DNA from 2 places in the Shigella sp. SIG6 genome. Region 1 is predicted to be linked to the other one. Evidence: predicted binding sites of a transcription regulator. Region 1 holds the regulator's gene; the other holds the start of a gene.
What was found. Region 1 encodes Fur, which represses iron uptake genes when iron is present. Its sites were predicted from a motif close to ATAATAATGAGAACNACTATCAA; they were not measured.
Positions count from the first base shown of each region.

Region 2: a site for Fur is predicted at 1,623-1,645, ahead of exbB (tol-pal system-associated acyl-CoA thioesterase). Genes of this name have one in related genera too.

Region 1 covers NZ_JBQZXC010000038.1:18,737-26,270, reverse strand. The annotation lists gene ybfE (LexA regulated protein) at 1-212, shown strand, start outside; gene fldA (flavodoxin FldA) at 352-882, shown strand; gene uof (fur leader peptide) at 1,092-1,178, shown strand; gene fur (ferric iron uptake transcriptional regulator) at 1,171-1,617, shown strand; gene chiQ (ChiQ/YbfN family lipoprotein) at 1,701-2,027, opposite strand; gene chiP (chitoporin ChiP) at 2,064-3,470, opposite strand; gene glnS (glutamine--tRNA ligase) at 4,049-5,713, opposite strand; gene nagE (PTS N-acetyl glucosamine transporter subunit IIABC) at 5,916-7,534, opposite strand, start outside.
Region 2 covers NZ_JBQZXC010000014.1:12,225-19,758, reverse strand. The annotation lists gene yghB (DedA family general envelope maintenance protein YghB) at 1-128, opposite strand, end outside; gene metC (cystathionine beta-lyase) at 268-1,455, opposite strand; gene exbB (tol-pal system-associated acyl-CoA thioesterase) at 1,707-2,441, shown strand; gene exbD (TonB system transport protein ExbD) at 2,448-2,873, shown strand; partial or broken gene yghA (NADP(+)-dependent aldehyde reductase) at 3,032-3,917, opposite strand; gene ACUU1M_RS04210 (TIGR00645 family protein) at 4,108-4,602, shown strand; gene gpr (L-glyceraldehyde 3-phosphate reductase) at 4,642-5,682, opposite strand; gene yghX (YghX family hydrolase) at 5,839-6,726, shown strand; gene yghW (DUF2623 family protein YghW) at 6,845-7,132, shown strand; gene hybO (hydrogenase 2 small subunit) at 7,321-7,534, shown strand, end outside.

The DNA of each region.
Region 1 (7,534 bases):
TTTCGCGCGATGAACAGCTGCGTATTAATAAACGCAACCAGCTAAAACGCGACAAAGTACGTGGCCTTAAGCGTGTCGAACTGAAGCTGAACGCGGAAGCTGTCGAGGCGCTGAACGAGCTGGCGGAATCGCGTAATATGAGCCGTAGCGAACTGATCGAAGAGATGTTAATGCAGCAACTGGCGGCGCTGCGTAGTCAGGGCATCGTTTAAATTTCCACTTTCATGTAGCACAGTGTGCAGTCCTGCTCGTTTGCTGATTCCGCAAGACTGCCTGTTCTGCTATGATTGCCTTTATCCGTGGGCAATTTTCCACCCCCATTTCAATAAGTTTCAAGAGGTTATTTCACTCATGGCTATCACTGGCATCTTTTTCGGCAGCGACACCGGTAATACCGAAAATATCGCAAAAATGATTCAAAAACAGCTTGGTAAAGACGTTGCCGATGTCCATGACATTGCAAAAAGCAGCAAAGAAGATCTGGAAGCTTACGACATTCTGCTGCTGGGCATCCCAACCTGGTATTACGGCGAAGCGCAGTGTGACTGGGATGACTTCTTCCCGACTCTCGAAGAGATTGATTTCAATGGTAAACTGGTTGCGCTGTTTGGTTGTGGTGACCAGGAAGATTACGCCGAATATTTCTGCGACGCATTGGGCACCATCCGCGACATCATTGAACCGCGCGGTGCAACCATCGTTGGTCACTGGCCAACTGCGGGCTATCATTTCGAAGCATCAAAAGGTCTGGCAGATGACGACCACTTTGTCGGTCTGGCTATCGACGAAGACCGTCAGCCGGAACTGACCGCTGAACGTGTAGAAAAATGGGTTAAACAGATTTCTGAAGAGTTGCATCTCGACGAAATTCTTAATGCCTGATGTGATGCGGCGTAGACTCATGTCTACGCCGTATTAATAGATAATGCCAATCAAAATAATTGCTACAAATTTGTAACTTTTACTGTTGTACCTGTACAATGTCCCAGTGTTCAAGTGGCCTTGCCGTTGTAAATGTAAGCTGTGCCACGTTTTTATTAACAATATTTGCCAGGGACTTGTGGTTTTCATTTAGGCGTGGCAATTCTATAATGATACGCATTATCTCAAGAGCAAATTCTGTCACTTCTTCTAATGAAGTGAACCGCTTAGTAACAGGACAGATTCCGCATGACTGATAACAATACCGCCCTAAAGAAAGCTGGCCTGAAAGTAACGCTTCCTCGTTTAAAAATCCTGGAAGTTCTTCAGGAGCCGGACAACCATCACGTCAGTGCGGAAGATTTATACAAACGTCTGATCGATATGGGTGAAGAAATTGGTCTGGCTACGGTATATCGCGTACTGAACCAGTTTGACGACGCTGGTATCGTCACCCGCCACAATTTTGAAGGCGGTAAATCCGTATTTGAACTGACACAGCAACATCACCACGATCACCTGATTTGCCTCGACTGCGGCAAGGTTATCGAATTTAGTGATGATTCCATCGAAGCGCGTCAGCGTGAAATTGCCGCAAAACATGGCATTCGCCTGACTAACCACAGTCTCTATCTTTACGGTCACTGTGCCGAAGGCGATTGCCGCGAAGATGAGCACGCGCACGAAGGCAAATAAGCCAGCCTGAACGAGAAAAGCCAACCTGCGGGTTGGCTTTTTTATACAAGGGAAATAAGAAAAGCGAGAGTTACAGCTCTCACTTATTTGTTATTACTGCGTATTTCCTGCCAGACCTTATCACAATCGGCTTTCACCGCCTGATCATTTCCGGTTTGCGTTGCACGCAGACACTGCTGATAATCCAGTACGCGTACACTTTCCTGGTCGGCAAACTGCTGATGTTGTTTCTCTTTCTTCAGCACGTTTAACACACTCTGGCAGGCTTCAATTTTTTCTGGCGAACCTTGCGCGGTGTTGATACAGGCGCTGTATGCCTCTTTCAGACGGCTGTCTTCCTGTGGTGCGGTTGATTGCGCACAAGCTACCAGCCCCGATGCCATCATGGCGATGAGAATCAGTTTTTTCATTGAATGCGGCAGGCACAAAACCTGCCGCGTCGGGCATCAGAAGATGGTGAATGGTGCGATTACCATAAATTTCACGTCACGCTCATCCTGGAAGATGTTACCGTAACCGCCGCCCCAGCTTGGGATGTCGGAGTGGTTGTCGTATTCGGTGAAGTGCAGTTTGAACATCGTGCCTTTGGCGCGACCGTCCTGAATGGTGTAGACCGCATCCAGGCTGTAGGCAGACTCTTCAATAGTCCGGTTTTTGTCGTAGTACGCATCCGGATTGCTCTGCCAGGTCGCAGGTTTAGCATCCCATGCGTAAACGTAGGAAGCGCCGATGGCGAAGCCTGGAAGATTCCAGTTTTTCAGGTCATACATCGCACCGAAGAAGACCGCTTTTTCGCCGTTAGCGTTGAAGTCGGAACGGTTATCCCACCAGATATCCAGGCGGCCGTTGGAGGAAGCGTAGGTTGGGGTCATACGTTGCAGGAAGTATCCCTGCTGACTGTCAGCCTTAACCCAGGTGCCTTCGAGGCGCAAATCCACTACGTCAGCCGCCCGGTAACCAAAGGTCAACGCTTGCAGCCAGGCGGTGCCGTCATAAAGATCGTTGACGCTGCGATCGTCAACTTTATCGCGGGTACCATAGAACTGGTAGCTGGTGGTTAACGGGCTACCGGCGATATCAAATTTGTAGCTGGCTTTGGCAAAATATTGATCGATATACCCTTCCGCCTGACCAAATGCCGCTTCCAGTACGAAGTTATTTTTGAAGTCGTATTTCGCACCGATGGAGTGCAGATAATCAACTTTGGTGGTTTTATCGTTCTGATAAAACTCATCCATTTCCAGATGCCACGGCGCTTTGTATTCGTTGGTCCACATGTAGGAGAAACTCAAGGCACCAGCATCGCCGTAATCAAAATTCGCCCCGGCTTCCGCCCCCTGATAAGTACCCGGCATAAAGCTCCAGTGCGGCGCTAACAGCGTTTGACCGGTTGGCTGAATGTAACCTGCCCTCGCCCAAACCGGACCGTATTTAAATTTGGCCGCAGCTTTATACAGGCTTATACCGCTTTTGTCGCCGGACCAGTCTTCGTCATAGGCTTTATTACTTTTTGAAAACGCGATTTCGTTCGGGTGGGAGCTGTCGCCGTTTTCCGCCATTTCAATCGCCGTAAACGCAGCAATATCAAGGCCGAACATATCAGCAGCATAACCGGACTGAAAATCGAGGTTGGCATTCCAGGTGGAGTGAGAAAGGTTGGTTTTGTATTTGTCGCCGTCGGTAACATCTTTACGGTCGCGTTCACGCTGCCAGTAATAGATACCGCCGGTTAAGGTTGAATCGTCGATGAATCCTTCGGCGCGAGCCTCCGGCATTGCCATAAAGCCCGACATTGCTGTAACACCGGCAATAGCCAGCGCCAGCGTACTACGTTTGCCACTAAACGTACGCATGGGTTAATCCTCTTTGACGTATAAATTGCTGCACCAAAGGTGAACAGCGAAAAAAAATAAAAATTAAAAAAGTAGCGTTGAGAAAAGTCTCGCTGACTACAGGAACAGACTATTTTTCGCGACGCGAATTATCAATCTCTTTCTGTAACCAGAATGTAAGAACATGAGCAACCGCACATATTTTGATGATTTTTGTTACAAGGCTTAAGTTTGCGGTTGAAAGGCTTGCAGAAGAATAAAAACGTGAAATTCCAGCAAGATGAAAGCGGTTACATTTTATTTAATTATGTTTTGTGATTTTAAATTTATTTTATGGATAAATTGCGAAGCGGAATTAATTCGCGAAGAAAAGCAGAAAAAACGCCGCAGAGCGCGGCGTTTGGGATTGTTTGCTATTTCTTGCCGGATGCGGCGTGAACGCCTTATCCGGCCTACAAAAGCACGCAAATTCAATATATTGCAGAGATCATGTAGGCCTGATAAGCGAAGCGCATCAGGCAATTTAGCGTTTGAAATTTATTGTTTATTTATTGCCAGATGCGACGTAAATGCCTCACCCGGCTTGGTAGAACTTAAAATTACTCGCCTACTTTCGCCCAGGTATCACGCAGCCCAACGGTGCGGTTAAATACCGGTTTTTCGGCCGTGGAATGGCGGCTGTCGAGGCAGAAGTAACCTTCACGCTCAAACTGGAATGCTTTACCCGCTACCGCATCTTTCAGCGACGGTTCAGCAAAGCCCTGTTTGATCACCAGCGATTCCGGGTTAATCACCGACAGGAAATCATCCGCAGCACCTGGGTTAGGCACGCTGAACAGACGATCATACAAACGGATTTCAACCGGCAGCGCATGTGCCGCGCTCACCCAGTGAATAACACCTTTGACTTTACGACCATCTGCCGGATCTTTGCTTAAGGTGTCGGCGTCATAAGTACAGAAGATGGTGGTGATATTACCTTCGGCATCTTTCTCCACGCGTTCAGCCTTAATGACGTAAGCATTACGCAGACGCACTTCTTTACCCAGCACCAGACGTTTGTACTGCTTGTTAGCTTCTTCGCGGAAATCGGCGCGATCGATCCAAATTTCACCGCTAAACGGCACCTGACGGCTCCCCATTTCCGGTTTGTTCGGATGGTTCGGCATGGTGACCATTTCGCCTTCGCCCTGATAGTTTTCGATAACCAGTTTCACCGGATCGATAACCGCCATTGCGCGCGGCGCATTTTCGTTGAGATCTTCACGGATGCAGGATTCCAGCGACGCCATCTCAATGGTGTTGTCCTGCTTGGTCACGCCGATGCGTTTGCAGAACTCACGAATAGAAGCCGCAGTGTAACCACGACGACGCAGACCGGAAATGGTCGGCATACGCGGGTCATCCCAGCCTTCAACGTGCTTGTCGGTCACCAGCAGGTTCAGCTTACGCTTGGACATCACAGTGTATTCCAGATTCAGGCGCGAGAATTCGTACTGGCGCGGATGAACAGGAATGGTGATGTTATCCAGTACCCAGTCGTACAGACGACGGTTGTCCTGGAACTCAAGCGTACACAGAGAGTGCGTAATACCTTCCAGCGCATCGCTGATGCAATGGGTGAAGTCGTACATCGGGTAGATGCACCACTTGTTACCAGTCTGGTGGTGTTCAGCAAATTTAATGCGGTACAGCACCGGATCGCGCATTACGATAAATGGCGACGCCATGTCGATTTTCGCACGCAGGCAGGCTTTACCTTCTTCAAAACCACCGGCACGCATTTTTTCGAACAGCGCCAAGTTCTCTTCAACGCTGCGGTCGCGGTACGGGCTGTTTTTACCCGGCTGCGTCAGGGTACCGCGGTATTCGCGGATCTGTTCCGGTGTCAGTTCATCAACGTACGCCAGGCCTTTATTGATCAGTTCGATCGCATAGGCGTGGAGCTGATCAAAATAATCGGAGGAGTAACGGACGTTACCAGACCAGTGAAAACCTAACCACTCTACGTCGTTTTTGATCGAATCGACATACTCGATATCTTCTTTTACCGGGTTAGTGTCGTCGAAACGCAGGTTGCACTGGCCTTTATAGTCCTGGGCGATCCCGAAGTTCAGGCAGATAGATTTCGCATGGCCAATATGCAGATAGCCATTCGGCTCCGGCGGGAAACGGGTGTGTACTGTGGTGTGCTTACCACTGGCCAGATCTTCATCGATGATCTGACGGATAAAGTTAGTCGGGCGGGCTTCTGCCTCACTCATCGTGGATTCCTCAAAGCGTAAACAACGTATAACGGCGTATGATCTTATAAGCGGGACAGGCTGACAACTGTTAGTTTTTTAAAATTGATAATCTAACAAGGATTATGGGGATGATTGATGAAAAAAAAAGCGGCAGAGAAGATCTCCACCGCTTGTCATTGTTGGATGCGACGCTGCCGTGTCGCATCAGGCATAAAGCAGATTACTTTTTGATTTCATACAGCGGTGTTTGACCCGCCACAACATGGCCCTGAGCTTTAATGATCAAGCCACTGAAATTGTCGATATTGCTGCAAACCACCGGGCTAATCATCGAGCGGGCGTTAGCGTTCAGGTAATCCAGATCCATTTCCAGAATCGGTTGCCCTGCGCTTACCTGCGCACCCTCTTCCACCAGACGTTTAAAGCCTTTACCTTCCAGCGCTACGGTGTCGATACCCATATGGACGACGATCTCCGCGCCTTTTTCGGTTTCCAGGCAGAACGCGTGGTTGGTGTTGAAGATTTTCACGATTGTCCCTGCGGCTGGTGATACGACGATTTTATCTGTCGGTTTCACCGCCACACCGTCACCCACCGCTTTGCTGGCGAATGCTTCGTCAGGAACCTGATCCAGTGCCACGACATCACCGGTAATCGGCGATACCAGCTCCGCGATAGATACCGCGTTTGGTACAGCCTGCGGTTTTGCTACAGGCGCGGCAGTTGCCGGAGTTGCTTCAGCTGACGCAGCGGCTACCGGACCACGGGCAACGACTTTCTTCATCGCATCGCCGATGGATTCTGCTTTCGCGCCAACAATCACCTGAATAGTCTGTTTGTTCAGTTTCACTACACCAGAAGCACCCAGACGTTTACACATCGTATCGTTGACGCGGGCAGAGTCAGCCACGGTCAGGCGCAGACGGGTAATACAGGCATCAATCGCTTTCAGGTTGTCAGTACCGCCAACCGCAGCAATATAGTTGGTTGCCAGTTGAGTCAGACCTTCTTCAGTATTGCTGTTGGCTTCTTCAGTAACGATCTCGTCTTCTTTATCTTCACGACCCGGCGTTTTCAGGTTGAACATGCGGATAACCAAACTGAACACCACGAAGTAGATAGCGAAGAAGATAACGCCCATCACCAGCAGCATCCAGACGTTCTGGCTGGCGGCCGGCAGGTTATACATCAACGCGTAGTCGATAGCACCCGCAGAGAAAGAGAAGCCGGCATGGATACCCAGCAGCGTTGCCACAAACAGGCTGATACCGGTCAGCAGTGCGTGCAGGAGGTACAGCAGCGGCGCAAGGAACATGAACAGGAATTCCAGCGGCTCAGTCACACCGGTCAGGAACGCAGTAACAGCAACAGAAAGCAGCATCCCGCCAACCATCGGACGACGCTCTTTCGGTGCTGCGAAGTACATCGCCAGCGCCGCACCCGGCAGACCGAACATCATGATCGGGAAGAAGCCGGACATGAACATCCCCGCGGTGCCGTCACCAGCGTAGAAACGGTTGATGTCGCCGTGGAAAACCGTACCCGCCGCGTTGGTGAATTCACCAATCTGGAACCAGGCGATGGTGTTCAGCACCTGATGCAGACCGGTTGGGATCAGCAGACGGTTGATGAAACCAAAGATACCGGAACCCAGCGCGCCCGCAGAAACGATCCACTCGCCGCCTGCATGGATAGCGTGCTGTACCGGCGGCCAGACGTAACCAAAAATGGCCGCCAGCACCAGACAGAAGAAGCCGGTGGCGATCGGCACAAAGCGTTTGCCGCCGAAGAAGCTCAGGAAGTCCGGCAGTTTAATATCGGACCAACGGTTATAGGCTG
Region 2 (7,534 bases), on a different contig from region 1:
AGCAGGCCGTTTTCTAAAAACAGCGTGGCAAACATGACAAAGTAAACAACGCTAACAATATGAGGATCCGCCAGCGCGGCAAAGTCGTGTTGCCAGAGCGCAGCGATGATATCTTGAATAACAGCCATGGACTTTCCTGTGGAACAGCGTTTAAGCCTTTATCTGCCTATTGTACTCCTGAATCGTCCGGGACGCCTTGATCCCGGACGCAACAATTTAAGACTTTTCACAATAAAATGTCTGCAAAATTGTCCAAAAGTGGCAATGTTATACAATCCGTGCAAAACCGGCGTCCAGATCGGCAATCAGATCGTCGACATCTTCCAGACCAATATGCAGGCGAATCAAGGTCCCGCTAAAATCGATCTCGCCTTGTGGGCGAATGGCGGCGATATGTTCTGGTTGATTTGCCAGGATCAACGATTCATACCCGCCCCACGAGTAGGCCATGCTGAATAAACTGAAGTTATCCAGATAGTTCGCCAGCTCTTCATCATTGAGTTTTTTCTTAAGCACAAAGGAAAATAGCCCGCTGCTGCCTGTAAAGTCTCGTTTCCAGAATTCGTGTCCTTTACTGCCAGGCAGGGCAGGGTGGTTAACTCGCGCAACTTGCGGATGTTCTGCCAGCCATTCGGCCACTTTCAGACTGCTTTCATGATGTTGACGCAAACGCACACCTAATGTGCGCAGGCCACGGCTGGTTATATAGGCGGTATCGGCATCGACCATCTGGCCCATCAGATAGGCATTTTCCCGTAGCTGCTCCCAGCAACGGGCATTGCACACGGCAGTGCCAATCATCGCATCTGAATGCCCAACCAGATATTTGGTGGCGGCCTGAATAGAAACATCGATGCCAAAATCCAGCGCCTTAAACAGCACACCGGCTGCCCAGGTGTTGTCGATCATAATGATGGCATCCGGCACCACACTGCGCACGGCGGCAACAATCGCCGGAACGTCGTGGACTTCCATAGTGATGGAACCCGGCGATTCCAGAAACACGATTTTAGTGTTTGGCTGCAGATGCTTAACGATATCGGCACCAATCAGCGGATCAAACCACGATGTCGTTACGCCCAGTTTGCTGAGGATTTTGCTACAGAAATCCTGACTCGGTTCATAGGCGGTGTTGGTCATCAACACATGATCGCCCTGTTCGACAAAAGCAAGAATCGAATTAGCAACCGCTGCCGCCCCGCAGGGAAATAGCGCGCAGCCTGCGCCACCTTCCAGTTCACACATCGCTTGTTGTAAGGAAAAATGGGTTAACGTTCCGCGCCGTCCATAGAACAACTCGCCATTGGCGCGATTGCGCGTCGCGTGCTTTTTGGCTTCCATACTCTCAAATACCAGCGAAGAAGCGCGCTGAATCACGCTATTTACCGCGCCAAGAGTGTATTTTTTGCTGCGTCCTGCATTCACCAGTTGAGTATCAAGCTTTTTGTCCGCCATGTCGGGATTCCTGTTTTTATACGTCTGGATGTCTAAACTAGCATGAATATTCGCGGGCGCATCCTGAAGAATTGGCATAAAGCAGAAAATTTTCGCAAATGGCGTGCTGGTGACTTTTTTACTGCGTAAACGCAAGGAAAAGAAAGCAAAGGTACGGCAGTATGCAAATAGTAATGAGAACGACTATCAATTCGACGTCGTTTTGATATTATTATGCGCAGATTTTGTGACTTGCGTCCTGGAGATACACAGTGGGTAATAATTTAATGCAGACGGACCTTTCCGTCTGGGGTATGTATCAGCACGCCGATATTGTCGTTAAGTGCGTGATGATTGGGCTTATTTTGGCCTCCGTAGTCACCTGGGCAATCTTCTTCAGTAAGAGCGTAGAGTTCTTCAATCAGAAGCGTCGCCTTAAGCGCGAGCAGCAACTGCTGGCTGAAGCACGTTCCTTAAACCAAGCCAACGATATCGCCGCTGATTTTGGTAGCAAAAGCTTAAGCCTGCATTTGCTCAATGAAGCGCAGAATGAGCTGGAACTGTCAGAAGGCAGCGACGATAACGAAGGTATTAAAGAACGTACCAGCTTCCGTCTGGAGCGTCGGGTCGCCGCAGTGGGTCGTCAAATGGGCCGCGGTAACGGCTATCTGGCAACCATCGGCGCGATTTCTCCGTTCGTTGGTCTGTTTGGTACGGTCTGGGGCATCATGAACAGCTTTATTGGTATCGCGCAAACGCAGACCACTAACCTGGCAGTCGTTGCGCCGGGTATCGCAGAAGCTCTGTTAGCAACGGCAATCGGCCTCGTGGCAGCGATTCCTGCGGTCGTTATCTATAACGTATTTGCACGCCAGATTGGCGGCTTTAAAGCGATGCTGGGTGATGTTGCAGCGCAGGTATTGTTGCTGCAAAGCCGTGACCTGGATCTGGAAGCCAGCGCCGCTGCGCATCCGGTTCGTGTCGCACAAAAATTACGCGCAGGATAATGTCCGATGGCAATGCATCTTAACGAAAACCTCGACGATAACGGCGAAATGCATGATATCAACGTGACGCCGTTTATCGACGTGATGTTGGTTCTGCTGATTATCTTTATGGTGGCGGCACCGTTAGCGACGGTAGATGTGAAGGTGAACTTGCCTGCTTCTACCAGCACGCCGCAGCCGCGCCCGGAAAAACCGGTTTATCTGTCGGTGAAGGCAGACAACTCGATGTTTATCGGTAACGATCCGGTCACCGATGAAATAATGATTACGGCGTTGAATGCGTTAACCGAAGGCAAGAAAGACACCACCATCTTCTTCCGAGCGGACAAAACCGTCGATTACGAGACGTTGATGAAGGTAATGGATACGCTGCATCAGGCGGGTTACCTGAAGATAGGTCTGGTCGGCGAAGAAACCGCCAAAGCGAAGTAAAGTAGAATTGCCTGATGCGCTACGCTCATCAGGCCTACAAAATCTATTGCAACATGTTGAATCTTCATGCGTTTGTAGGCGGATAAGGCGTTTTCGCCACATCAGGTAAGAGTGAATTCACAATGATGCCCGGTTGCTTTTCACAACCGGGCATTTTTTTAACCTAAATGCTCGCCGCCGCACACGCCGTGCACTTCTGCGGTGACGTAGCTCGACTCCTGACTTGCCAGATAAACATATACAGGGGCCAGTTCCGCCGGTTGCCCCGCACGCTTCATCGGCGTTTTCTGACCAAACTGCGGGATCTTATCCTGCGTTTGTCCGCCGGAAATTTGCAGTGCCGTCCAGATAGGGCCTGGCGCGACAATATTCACCCGAATACCTTTCTCCGCGACCTGTTTTGCCAGGCCACGGCTGTAGTTCAGAATCGCCGCCTTCGTAGCCGCATAGTCCAGTAAATGCGGACTTGGCTGGTATGCCTGGATTGACGAAGTGGTGATGATACTTGCACCTTTCGGTAGCAGGGGGATCGCTTCCTGGGTTAGCCAGAACAGCGCGAAAACGTTAATGGCAAAGGTCTTTTGAAACTGTTCGCTGGTGAGGTCTGCAATATCCGGAATGGCAACCTGTTTCCCGGCGACCAGCGCCATAATATCCAGCCCGCCTAACGCCTTGTGCGCTTCGTGAACCAGCGAACGGGCGAATTTCTCATCGCTTAAATCGCCTGGCAGCAGAACGGCTTTGCGTCCGCATTCTTCAATGATCTTTTTCACATCCTGAGCGTCTTCTTCTTCCACGGGAAGATAACTGATCGCCACGTCAGCCCCTTCACGCGCGTAAGCGATGGCGGCAGCGCGACCTATTCCGGAATCGCCCCCTGTCACCAGTGCTTTACGATCTTTCAGGCGACCGCTACCAACATAGGTTTTCTCGCCGCAATCCGGTATCGGTGTCATCTTCGCCTGGATGCCTGGCGTCGGTTGTTTCTGTTTGGGATATTCACCAGTGTAATACTGCGTGGTCGGGTCATTTTAAATGAGACATCGTTTTTCTCCCTTCAGGTTCAACGTCCTTTAAGGGTAGACGCTCTCGATGCGTTGATAAGGGAACCAGGAAGATCCCTAAACCTCAGAATTATGCGACAAAGGTTTAACGTATATGTTGATTTGCTGTTGCGTGCTGTTTACTCAATTGCGATATACTGTTGCCCGTTTTAACTACACGACAGGAATGTATGGAACGTTTTCTTGAAAATGCAATGTATGCTTCTCGCTGGTTGCTTGCCCCCGTGTACTTTGGCCTTTCGCTGGCGTTAGTTGCCCTGGCGCTGAAGTTCTTCCAGGAGATTATTCACGTACTGCCGAATATCTTCTCGATGGCGGAATCAGATTTGATCCTCGTGTTGCTGTCGCTGGTGGATATGACGCTGGTTGGCGGTTTGCTGGTGATGGTGATGTTTTCCGGTTATGAGAATTTCGTCTCACAGCTGGATATCTCCGAGAACAAAGAGAAGCTGAACTGGCTGGGGAAAATGGACGCAACGTCGCTGAAAAACAAAGTAGCAGCGTCGATTGTGGCAATTTCTTCCATTCACTTACTGCGCGTCTTTATGGATGCGAAAAATGTCCCGGATAACAAACTGATGTGGTACGTCATTATCCATCTGACGTTTGTGCTTTCTGCATTTGTGATGGGCTATCTTGACCGACTGACTCGTCATAATCACTGATCTGATTCGGGCGCGGTTCGCGCGCCCGTTATTAACAGGTCATTTATCGGACGACGCCTGCCACAGATTCAGCTCGCCATCGGCGATATGCTGATCAATCTGCGCCAGCTCCTCGGTGCTAAATGTCAGATTATTCAGCGCCTGCACGTTCTCCTCTAGTTGCTCCGCGCGGCTGGCACCAATCAATACCGACGTCACGCGATCATCTTTCAGCAACCAGCTTAACGCCATTTGTGCCATTGATTGTCCACGCTGCTGTGCCATTTCATTCAATAAGCGCAGGCTGTTGAGGTTGGCTTCGGTAAGCATTTTCGGCGTCAGACCACGAACTTTATTCCCTTCACGATGCATCCGTGAATCTTGCGGAATGCCGTTGAGATATTTTCCGGTCAGCAATCCCTGAGCCAGAGGAGTAAAGGCAATACAGCCCACGCCGTTATTTTGCAGGGTATCCAGCAGGCCGCTTTTATCCACCCAGCGGTTCAGTAAATTGTACGAAGGTTGATGAATTAAAAGCGGAATTTTCCACTCGTGCAGCAACTCGACCATTTTTTGCGTCCGCTCTGGCGAGTAAGAGGAGATCCCGACATACAGCGCCTTACTGCTTTGTACCGCATGAGCCAGCGCAGAGGCGGTTTCTTCCATCGGCGTATTTTCATCGACGCGATGAGAGTAAAAGATATCGACATACTCAAGCCCCATACGCTTCAGGCTTTGGTCGAGGCTGGCGAGCAGGTATTTACGTGAACCGCCAGAGCCGTACGGGCCGGGCCACATATCGTAGCCAGCCTTGGTAGAGATAATCAGTTCATCGCGATAAGCAGCAAAATCCTCGCGCAGCAGGCGACCAAAGTTCTCTTCTGCGCTTCCTGGAGGCGGCCCGTAATTGTTGGCTAAATCAAAGTGCGTAATGCCTAAATCAAACGCTTTACGCAGGATTGCACGCTGTGATTCCAGCGCGTTAACGTGACCGAAATTGTGCCATAAACCGAGCGATAACGCGGGCAGGCGTAAACCACTTTTTCCGCAATAGCGGTACTGCATCTGCCCGTAACGTTCGGGATTCGCTAACCAGACCATGACCTCTCCTTTCCACCGTTCAATTTCGAAACAATGTTTCTAGTTTAGCGATTCGCCAGCGCGTATCCCGTAGTCTGGCTCACAGAGTGACGAAAAACTGGGCAAAAACACGCGCTTATGCTTTGCTTAAAAAAACACCAGTTGAGGAATGCAACGATGCCGCGTTTAACCGCCAAAGATTTCCCACAAGAGTTGTTGGATTACTACGACTATTACGCTCACGGGAAAATTTCGAAACGTGAGTTCCTCAACCTTGCGGCGAAGTATGCGGTGGGCGGGATGACGGCATTAGCGTTGTTTGATTTGCTCAAGCCAAATTATGCGCTGGCGACTCAGGTAGAGTTTACCGACCCGGAGATTGTTGCTGAGTACATCACGTATCCTTCGCCAAATGGTCACGGCGAGGTACGGGGTTATCTGGTGAAACCCGCAAAAATGAGCGGCAAAACGCCAGCCGTGGGGGTGGTGCATGAGAATCGTGGACTGAATCCGTATATCGAAGATGTGGCACGGCGAGTGGCGAAGGCGGGGTATATCGCCCTGGCACCTGACGGATTAAGTTCCGTTGGAGGTTATCCGGGAAATGATGATAAAGGTCGTGAGCTGCAACAGCAGGTTGATCCAACCAAACTGATGAATGATTTCTTTGCCGCAATTGAGTTTATGCAACGCTATCCGCAAGCGACAGGTAAAGTGGGTATTACCGGATTTTGCTATGGCGGTGGCGTATCGAACGCGGCGGCTGTCGCGTATCCGGAACTGGCCTGCGCGGTGCCGTTTTATGGTCGTCAGGCACCCACTGCCGATGTGGCGAAGATTGAAGCGCCTTTACTACTCCACTTCGCGGAACTGGACACCCGAATCAATGAGGGCTGGCCTCCTTACGAGGCGGCGTTGAAAGACAATAATAAGGTTTATGAGGCTTATATCTATCCGGGGGTTAATCACGGATTCCATAATGATTCCACGCCCCGTTATGACAAATCTGCCGCCGATCTTGCCTGGCAAAGGACACTGAAATGGTTCGATAAATATCTCTCCTGATAGGTTTATCTCTTACGGGATTACGTCTTAAACAAGTATGAAAAAATAGCGTGCGCAAAAGTCGTTCTTTGCCTAAAATATCGTTATATATGGCGATATATAGCGAATGAGGTGAACGATGAATAACCATTTTGGTAAAGGCTTAATGGCGGGATTAAAAGCAACGCATGCCGACAGTGCGGTTAATGTGACAAAATTCTGTGCCGATTATAAACGCGGTTTTGTATTAGGCTACTCACACCGGATGTACGAAAAGACCGGAGATCGCCAGCTTAGCGCCTGGGAAGCGGGTATTCTGACGCGCCGCTATGGACTGGATAAAGAGATGGTAATGGATTTCTTTCGTGAGAATAATTCCTGTTCTACGTTGCGCTTTTTTATGGCCGGTTATCGCCTCGAAAATTGATCAAACATACGTATTATCTTGCTTTAATTAATTACACTAATGCTTCTTCCCTTCGTTTTAGCGCCCCGCCGCAGTATCATGATATCGATAACCATAATGAATGTGTGGTAAATGGCGCATCGATCGCATTATTGATTTTGCGATTGAGGCAAAATATATGCCAGGTCTTCGCAACGGAATAACTATAAATGACTGGAGATAACACCCTCATCCATTCTCACGGCATTAACCGTCGTGATTTCATGAAGCTTTGTGCAGCATTAGCCGCCACCATGGGGTTAAGTAGCAAAGCCGCTGCAGAGATGGCCGAATCGGTTACTAACCCGCAGCGTCCGCCAGTTATCTGGATTGGCGCGCAGGAGTGCACCGGTTGTACGGAATCTCTGCTTCGTGCAACGCATC